3 regions of the Bacillus sp. PK3-037 genome follow, and region 1 is predicted to be linked to each of the others. Evidence: riboswitches for the same ligand, from Rfam matches in the RefSeq annotation. Region 1 holds a riboswitch; each other region holds the start of a gene.
The links. Region 1 has a riboswitch for S-adenosylmethionine ahead of M1D69_RS10760 (2-hydroxyacid dehydrogenase). Riboswitches for the same ligand answer to the same signal wherever they lie in the genome.

Region 1 (3,280 bases):
CTTCACCATCAGTGAGGCCGTGTTTTTCGGCATCTTTCGTGTTGATAAAGAGTTTCGGTGCTTTTTCAAGTTTGACGTGCTTTGCATTATTGGAAAACGTTGAGTTTAAGAAATTATGATTCGGCCCGGGAACATACATAAACGGGAATTCATGATCCGGCGCAAGCGGCGTATGTGTCGGTAACGGCGGGAAACCGGCTTGTTTCATTTTTTCTGAATATAATTCTATTTTTCCGCTCGGTGTCGGCAATTTACCCGGAAACAGCGGCTTTTCACGCTTCGCCTTCATAAACGAACGTTCAGTAAGTGATTCATAAGTAATCTCTGCTAAATAAGGATTATCGGGGTGGTGAAGCGCCTGCCGGATTAAGTCTTCATCTGAATCTTTGAGCTCCTGATCCGTAAATCCCATTGCCTCAGCCAATAACCGGAATACCTCGGTATTAGACTTACTTTCTCCGTATTTCTCAATAACCGGCTGCTGCAGCTGAATGTAATGATGCCAGTATGAGGTGTAAAAATCAGTATTTTCAAAAGCAGATGCAGCGGGCAGTACAATGTCCGCATATTTGGCCGTTTCTGTTACAAACAAATCATGAACCACGGTGAACAAGTCATCCCGCAGGAGGCCTTGTCTGACTTTGTTCGCTTCTGGCGCCACAACGGCTGGATTCGTCCCATAAATAAAGAGGGAGCGAACAGGAGGGTCTGTTTCCAGAAGAACCCTGCCCAGCTGGTTCATATTAAACGATCTCGGTGTGCGGCCTTTCAGTAAATCAGGACGCTGAAGCGCGGTGGTGTTATATTCTAAAACTCCGCTGTTATGTTTGATGGCACCGCCTCCTGTATGCATCCATTGACCGGTAATCGCCGGAAGACAGGCAATCGTTCTTACAATCATTCCGCCGTTGTCATGATGCTGAAGGCCGTTTCCGATTCTGATAAAGGAAGGGGAGGTTTCACCATACATTTTTGCCAGCTGATAGATATCGTCGGTACTGATACCAGTGATCAAGGATACCTTTTCTGGATGATACTGTTTCACATGCTCGCGCAGTTCTTCATAGCCGACTGTATATTCTGAAAGAAATGCTTCATCGTGAAGATTTTCTTTAAATAAAATGTGCATGATGCCAAGGGCAAGCGCGCTGTCGGTACCGGGTTTTATAGGAATAAACCAGTCTGCAAGACGCCCTGTCTGATTTTTATGCACATCAATCACAACAATTTTTGCGCCTTTTTTCCGTGCTTTTTGGGCGATTGTAATTTGATGCATATTTGTGCTGACTGCGTTAATTCCCCAAAAGATAAAGAGTTTCGTATGGATTGTTTCTTCAGGATCGATTCCAGCACTCACACCCATGGTATATTTATAGCCCTCTGATCCGGCTTTGCTGCAAATCGTCCGCTCAAGCTGGCTTGAGCCCAAGCGATAAAAAAAGCGGCGGTCCATTCCTTCAGCCGTTAATTTTCCCATATTGCCGTAAAAGCTGTAAGGCAGTATGCTTTCAGCTCCTTCTTCATCAATCAGCTGTTTCCAGCGGGATGTGATGGTGTCAATCGCTTCTTCCCAAGAAATTGGTTTAAACTCTGCCTCGCCCTTCACACCTGTTCGTTTCAGCGGAGTCGTCAGCCGCTTTTCATCATAGATGCGCTCAGCCATATTTCGTACTTTGTTGCATATATTTCCGGCTGTCACGGGGTGATCAGGATCACCCTGCACTTTCACAATTTTCCCGTCTTTTTTATGTACCAGCAATCCGCACTGGTCCGGGCAGTCCAGTGAGCAAACGGATTTAAAAATGCCGTTTTGTTGAGTGGCGAACGATTTCATAGCCCAGTTCCTCTCCCTAGTTAGATATATTGTAAGAATTATAACATTTCGAATGATAACGTCAATTCTGAAAAAAGACATTGACATCAATCTGGGTCTTCTTTATGATTAACGTATTCTCAATACTGAAAATTACATACAAAACATTTTCTATCAAGAGAGGTGGAGGGACTGGCCCTATGAAACCTCGGCAACATTATTGTGCCAATTCCAGCAAGCGTCAGCTTGAAAGATAGGAAAGTAAGGTTTATACCGGCTTCTGTCTGTGGCAGAGTGCGCCTATACATGAATCTCTTTCCATCTTTGGAGAGAGATTTTTTTTGTGAAAAATACCGATGAAAAGGATGTTTTGCATCATGACGGTTTTGATTACAGCACCGTACAACGAAGAAGGACGAAAAGAGCTTGAAGAATTGTTCGGTTCCGTTGTTTATCAGTCTTGGAAAGAAAACGGCCGGGCATACAGGGAAGATGAATTGATTCAGCTATTAAAAGAATCAAATGCGACGGGTCTGATTACTGAGCTTGATCAGGTGACAGAGAATGTGTTTGCATCAATGCCGGAACTTTCATTTGTGGGAGTATGCAGGGGAATGCCTTCCAATGTTGATATAGCAGCAGCGTCAAACAGAGACATTCCGGTTTTCTATACACCTGGGCGCAACGCACAAGCTGTTGCTGAAATGTTTATTGGAAATGTGATTTCATTTCTCCGGCACACGAATACCTCTAATCAATGGCTAAAGGATGGAAAATGGAACAGCGATTATTTGCAGGCGTATGCCAAATTCAAAGGTAATGAAATAACAGGAAAAACCGTGGGTATGGTCGGATTCGGAGCGGTTGGGCAAAGAATTGCAAAACTGCTGGCTGCGTTTGACTGCAAGGTTTTGTATTACGATCCATACGTACAGCACGATTATCCGCAATATGAAAAAGTTTCTCTGGAGAAGGTTTTTTCAGATAGTGATATCGTTTCTGTTCATCTGCCGCGTACAGATGATACGCTTGGCCTCATTGATCGGCCGTATTTTGACTTGATGAAAGAGAGCGCCATTTTCGTGAATACATCAAGAGCTGTCGTGGTAAACCGAGAGGATCTTTTATCTGTATTGAAAGAAAGTAAAATCAGAGGTGCGATATTAGACGTTTTTTATCATGAGCCGCCAGAGCAATCGGATTATGAATTTATTTCATTGCCTAATGTTCTGGCAACACCGCATTTAGCAGGAGCAACATTTGAAGTAGAGGATCATCACGTTACCATTCTGAACGAAGCGCTTAAAAAGTGGAAGGGTGAAAAAACTCTCAATATTCCGACTTTATATAACAAAAACGATCTTAAAGCAGAGGTGTAAGAAAAGGAGGGCATCAGGATGACGAAACAAAAAGGTTATCTCGTATTTGACATTGGCACTGGCAATGCAAGAGTTGCGGTCGTAAGTG
Region 2 (3,280 bases), 880 kb from region 1:
TTCCTCTTTGTTATTCCACGTGTTTTCCGGCTGAAGGATATGATCGGGAACGCCCGGAACATGAACCGGGATGTGCAGACCGAAAATATCGTCAGTGGTCATTTGCACATTTTCTAATTTGCCTTCAATCGCTGCTTTTACCATCGCCCGTGTGTATGAAAGCTTCATGCGTTCGCCTGTGCCGTAGCCGCCGCCGGTCCAGCCTGTGTTGACCAAGTAAACGTCTGCGCCGTGTTCGTCAATTTTCTTGCCGAGCATTTCCGCATATACATGAGCCGGGAGCGGAAGGAACGGTGAACCGAAGCATGTGGAGAATGTCGTCTCAGGAGACGTGACGCCGCGTTCGGTTCCGGCTAGTTTACTCGTATAACCGCTTAAGAAGTGGTACATCGCCTGCTCCTTCGTCAGCTTGCTGATTGGCGGCAGAACGCCGAATGCATCAGCCGTCAGAAATACAATCGCTGACGGGTGGCCCGCAATGCTCGGAGAGACAATGTTGTCAATCATATGAATCGGGTAAGCGGCACGTGTGTTTTCTGTATAGAAGGAATCATCGTAATTGGCTTCACGCGTATCTTCATCTACAACAACATTTTCGAGAACGGATCCAAACCGAATCGCTTTAAAAATCTGCGGTTCCTTTTCTTCGCTTAAATGAATGCACTTGGCATAGCATCCGCCTTCGATATTGAAGACACCGGTATCCGACCAGCCGTGTTCATCATCACCGATCAGTTTCCGGTCAGCATCCGCCGAAAGGGTGGTCTTTCCTGTTCCCGACAGGCCGAAGAAAAGCGCGACATCGCCTTTTTCACCGACATTAGCGGAGCAATGCATGGATAAAATATCTCGCTCAGGCAGCAGGAAATTCATGATGGAGAAAATCGATTTTTTCATTTCTCCGGCATACTCCGTTCCGCCGATTAAAATCGTACGCTTTTCGAAAGAAACAATAATAAAGGTTTCTGAATGTGTGCCGTCTGTTTTTGGGTCCGCTTTAAAATGTGGAGCGGAAAGAATGGTAAACGGCTGTTCGACTGTTTTTTTATCATTGTCTTCAGGACGGATAAACAGCTGTCTGGCAAATAAATTGTGCCATGCAAACTCATTAACGACGGTGATCGGCAGTCTGTATTTTTCATCGGCACCGGCAAATCCTTCGAAAACAAACAGCTCATCTCGCTGTTTCAGATAGCTGACAACTTTCGTGTACAGCCGGTCAAACGCTTCCTCGGAAATAGGCTGATTCACCGGACCCCAATCAATCTTACTCTTTGTGCTTGCTTCTTCTACAATGAATTTATCCTTCGGCGAACGTCCCGTGTAAGCGCCTGTGGTCGCCCGGACGGCACCCGTCGATGTCAAAATGCCTTCGCTGCGGGAAAGTACTTTTTCTGTAAGCTGAGCTGCAGATAAATTATGCTGCACATTAGGACTTGTTAATAAGGCTTGCAAATCAGCGGTTAAATCAACTGAGTTCATAAGAAACCTTCCTTTATCATTTTATTTGTGTTTTGCTAATTGTGAATTAGTATAACATATATTTTCAAATAGTCTATACTATTTATCGTTTTTTGTGTGTGCATTTCCATTGTTTTCCCTCAATATAGGTGCCTATTTCTTCTGAATCATATTGACATTGCAAACCCTTTTACGATAAGATATTTCATTGAGCGGATACTCTTATCCCGAGCTGGCGGAGGGACAGGCCCTATGAAGCCCAGCAACCGGTTTCTCTATTATTCATTATGTTCAAATTGTGTGAGACAACCAAGGTGCTAACCTGATGCAAGGTTGAATGATTCCTTGAGCGATAAGAGTGAAAGGCACAAAGACCAAACCCTTTCCTCGAACGGAAAAGGTTTTTTTATTTCATAAATATGCCAATTAACATCTCTAATATAAACGTAACATTGTATAAGAGGGAGCGAGTTCCGTATCATATATATAAGGTCTTTCGGGAGGCCTTGTGCAGGAGGAAGCAAATCATGAGTAAAAATCGTCGTTTATTTACATCAGAATCTGTTACGGAGGGGCATCCGGATAAAATCTGTGACCAGATTTCTGACAGCATTTTAGATGAAATTTTAAAGAAAGACCCTAACGCGCGTGTTGCTTGTGAAACATCTGTGACAACTGGTTTGGTTCTTGTCAGCGGAGAAATCACAACTTCTACGTATGTTGACATTCCAAAAACGGTTCGTGAAACGATTAAAGAAATCGGATACACACGTGCAAAATACGGATTTGATGCGGAAACTTGTGCGGTTTTAACATCAATTGACGAGCAGTCTGCTGATATCGCGATGGGTGTAGACCAAGCGCTTGAAGCCCGTGAAGGCACAATGAGCGACGAAGAAATTGAAGCAATCGGAGCGGGTGACCAAGGTTTAATGTTCGGTTATGCGTGCAACGAAACGAAAGAGCTTATGCCTCTTCCAATTTCACTTGCTCATAAATTAGCCCGCCGCTTGAGTGAAGTGCGTAAAGAAGATGTTCTTCCTTACCTTCGCCCTGACGGCAAAACACAGGTAACGGTTGAGTATGATGAAAATAACAAACCTGTCCGCATTGACGCGATTGTTATTTCAACTCAGCACCACCCTGAAATTACGCTTGAGCAAATTCAGCGCAACATTAAAGAACATGTCATCAATCCGGTTGTTCCTGAAGAATTAATTGATGAAGAAACAAAATACTTCATTAACCCTACAGGCCGTTTCGTCATCGGAGGACCTCAAGGGGATGCGGGGCTCACAGGACGTAAAATCATCGTTGATACGTACGGCGGCTACGCACGTCACGGCGGCGGCGCGTTCTCTGGTAAAGATGCGACGAAAGTAGACCGATCAGCTGCTTATGCTGCAAGATACGTTGCGAAAAACATCGTTGCGGCTGAGCTTGCAGATTCTTGCGAAGTGCAGCTTGCTTACGCGATCGGTGTTGCACAGCCTGTGTCTATCTCAATCAACACGTTCGGTTCCGGAAAAGCTTCGGAGGAAAAACTGATTGAAGTTGTGCGCAATAACTTTGATTTACGACCTGCCGGCATTATCAAAATGCTTGATTTACGCCGTCCGATCTACAAACAGACTGCCGCGTACGGCCACTTTGGACGCCACGATGTTGACCTTCCGTGGGAGCGTACAGACAAAGCGGAACAGCTGCGTAAAGAAGCGTTAGGAGAATAATTTTATAGCCGCTTACTGGTTAAGCGGCTTTCCCTTTTTTATCGATGTATCCATGTTTATTTTTTTACATAACTGTGAAACCAAACACT
Region 3 (3,280 bases), 650 kb from region 1:
TTTCTTTACTTTTTTCCTTTAACCATATATGATACTGGACTATCATTTCAAGATTTTTTAGAAGGTGAAAACAGATGAAATTTGAACATTCTCAAGTGCTGCAGGAACTGCCTAAACAATTCTTTGCTTCTCTTGTGCAGAAAGTGAACCGAAAGCTGAAGGAAGGACATGATGTCATCAATTTGGGGCAGGGGAATCCGGATCAGCCGACGCCCGAGCATATTGTGGAGGAAATGAAGCGAGCCGTTGCTCAGCCTGAAAATCATAAATACTCCTCATTTCGAGGTTCGCACAGTCTGAAATCAGCAGCGGCGGCATTTTATAAAAGAGAATACGGCGTTCAGCTTGATCCGGAAACTGAAGTAGCCGTATTATTCGGCGGGAAAGCCGGTCTTGTCGAGCTACCGCAATGCCTGTTAAATCCGGGGGATGCGATTTTGGTTCCTGACCCCGGCTATCCAGATTATTGGTCCGGTGTCACGCTTGCGAAAGCGAAAATGGAAATGATGCCGCTCACTAAGGAAAAGGCGTTTCTTCCTGAATACGCAAGCATTTCGCCTGACGTAAGAGAACAAGCGAAATTGATGTACTTGAATTATCCGAATAATCCGACTGGAGCCGTCGCTACCGCAGAATTTTTTGGAGAAACGGTGAGTTTTGCGAAAGAAAACGAAATCTGTGTGGTCCATGATTTTGCTTACGGTGCAGTCGGCTTTGACGGACACAAGCCTTTGAGCTTTTTGCAGACTGAAGGCGCTAAGGATATCGGAATAGAAATTTACACGCTGTCCAAAACATATAATATGGCGGGCTGGCGGGTCGGTTTTGCAGTTGGTAACGCCTCGGTCATAGAAGCGATCAATCTTTATCAAGACCATATGTTTGTCAGTCTTTTCAAAGCAACCCAGCAGGCTGCCGAGGCGGCACTTTTATCTGAGCAGACATGCGTAGCGGAGCAAAATGCCCGATATGAAAGCAGGCGCAACGCTTGGATAGCAGCATGCCGGGAAATCGGCTGGGATGTAACAGCGCCTGCGGGTTCATTTTTTGCGTGGCTGCCGGTGCCTGAAGGCTATAGCTCTGAGCAATTCTCAGATCTCTTGCTTGAAAAAGCGAATGTCGCGGTTGCAGCAGGAAACGGGTTTGGTGAATATGGCGAGGGGTATGTCAGAGTGGGGCTCTTAACGAGTGAAGCTAGGCTTAAAGAAGCAGCTCATCGAATTGGCAAACTAAACCTGTTTACCCAAAAAAGCATTGACAAGATTCTTTAACGGTGGGATAATTCAAAATAATTTATAAAATCTATATTTTCTTATCAAGAGCAGGCAGAGGGACGAGCCCGATGAAGCCCGGCAACCGACTTGTAAAGCACGGTGCTAATTCTTGCAGCTGGCGGCTGAGAGATAAGATTCGGACGAGAAACGAAACCTCTTTAGACGCATAGCTGTTTGAAGAGGTTTTTTATATGGTTAAAAAATGAAAGGAGCTCTGGCATGAGTGAATTATTAGCAACATATCTCCTGACCGAGCCGGGAGCCGACACGGAGAAAAAAGCAGAACAAATCGCAACAGGATTGACGGTGGGCTCTTGGACTGATCTGCCTCTGGTGAAGCAGGAGCAGATGCAAAAGCATAAGGGACGGGTTGTAAAGGTCGAGGAGAGAGAGGGACATCTTGCATCAGGGAAACAAGCGGTTATCACAATTGCCTATCCCGAGGTAAATTTCTCACAGGATATTCCGGCATTGCTGACAACTGTGTTTGGCAAGCTGTCGTTGGACGGAAAAATCAAGTTGATAGATCTCGAATTTTCTGAAGCGTTTAAGCGAACACTTCCGGGTCCGAAGTTTGGCGTATACGGCATCCGGAAGATGCTTGGAGAGTTTGAAAGACCGCTGTTAATGAGCATTTTTAAAGGGGTCATCGGAAGGGACCTGAGTGATATTAAAGAACAGCTCAGGCAGCAGGCGCTCGGCGGGGTTGACGTAATCAAAGACGATGAAATTTTCTTTGAGACGGGTTTAGCACCTTTTGAAACAAGAATTACAGAGGGAAAACAAATTTTGAAAGAAACATACGAGCAGACCGGCCATAAAACGCTGTATGCAGTGAATTTGACTGGAAGAACGGCTGAGCTTAAAGATAAAGCAAGACGCGCCGCTGAGTTGGGAGCGGATGCGCTTTTATTGAATGTCTTCGCTTACGGTTTGGACGTCATGCAAAGCCTTGCGGAAGATCCGGACGTATCAATCCCCATTATGGCGCATCCGGCAGTCAGCGGGGCATTTACATCCTCACCATTGTACGGGTTTTCCCATGCCCTTTTGCTCGGAAAATTAAACCGATATTGCGGCGCTGACTTCAGTCTGTTTCCTTCTCCATATGGCTCAGTTGCGCTTCCGAAAGAAGACGCGCTGGCGATTCATGAAGAATGCGTAAGAGAAGATGTATTTAACCAGACATTTGCCGTTCCGTCCGCCGGTATTCACCCTGGTATGGTTCCGCTTCTCATGCGTGATTTTGGCATTGATCATATTATTAACGCCGGAGGAGGCATACACGGACATCCAAACGGCGCCCAAGGCGGGGGCAAAGCGTTCAGAGCTATTATTGATGCGGTTTTGGAAGCGCAGCCGATTGAAGAAAAAGCCGGTCAATGCGAAGATTTGAAGCTTGCGCTTGATAAATGGGGAAAGGCTGAAGCCGTATGACGACTCAAAAACCGTTCATTATATGTGATTTTGATGGAACCATCACGATGAACGACAACATTATAAACATTATGAAAACATTCGCTCCGCCGGAGTGGACGGCGTTAAAAGACGGCGTGCTCTCCAAAACGATGTCGATCCAAGAAGGCGTCGGACGAATGTTCGGCCTTCTGCCGAGCAGCTTAAAAGAGGAGATTACGAGATTCGTATTGGAAGACGCAAAAATCCGGGACGGCTTTCGGGAATTTGTCGCATTTGTTAACAAGCATGAACTCCCGTTTTATGTCGTAAGCGGGGGAATGGACTTTTTTGTCTATCCGCTGCTTGAAGGAATTGTTGAGAAAGATCATATTTATTGCAACCGTGCGTCATTCGAGAACGAATTCATTCATATTGATTGGCCTCATTCTTGCAAAGGCACATGCACAAATCAATGCGGGTGCTGCAAGCCGACTGTTATGAACGAGCTTTCTGAGCCTGATCAATATATCATCATGATCGGTGACTCCGTTACCGATGTAGAGGCGGCAAAGCTGTCTGATCTTTGCTTTGCAAGGGATTATTTATTA

Region 2: it holds a riboswitch for S-adenosylmethionine, as region 1 does, so the genes downstream of both, metK (methionine adenosyltransferase) here and M1D69_RS10760 (2-hydroxyacid dehydrogenase) in region 1, are expected to answer to the same signal.
Region 3: it holds a riboswitch for S-adenosylmethionine, as region 1 does, so the genes downstream of both, mtnW (2,3-diketo-5-methylthiopentyl-1-phosphate enolase) here and M1D69_RS10760 (2-hydroxyacid dehydrogenase) in region 1, are expected to answer to the same signal.

Annotation. Positions count from the first base shown of each region.
Region 1 covers NZ_CP096408.1:2,033,051-2,036,330, forward strand. Annotated here, with positions in the region: gene M1D69_RS10755 (molybdopterin oxidoreductase family protein) at 1-1,834, opposite strand, end outside; SAM riboswitch class I at 1,982-2,073, shown strand; gene M1D69_RS10760 (2-hydroxyacid dehydrogenase) at 2,170-3,192, shown strand; gene M1D69_RS10765 (FGGY-family carbohydrate kinase) at 3,211-3,280, shown strand, end outside.
Region 2 covers NZ_CP096408.1:1,150,224-1,153,503, forward strand. Annotated here, with positions in the region: gene pckA (phosphoenolpyruvate carboxykinase (ATP)) at 1-1,482, opposite strand, end outside; SAM riboswitch class I at 1,681-1,820, shown strand; gene metK (methionine adenosyltransferase) at 1,989-3,191, shown strand.
Region 3 covers NZ_CP096408.1:2,678,746-2,682,025, reverse strand. Annotated here, with positions in the region: gene M1D69_RS13680 (aminotransferase class I/II-fold pyridoxal phosphate-dependent enzyme) at 75-1,271, shown strand; SAM riboswitch class I at 1,310-1,410, shown strand; gene mtnW (2,3-diketo-5-methylthiopentyl-1-phosphate enolase) at 1,494-2,711, shown strand; gene mtnX (2-hydroxy-3-keto-5-methylthiopentenyl-1-phosphate phosphatase) at 2,708-3,280, shown strand, end outside.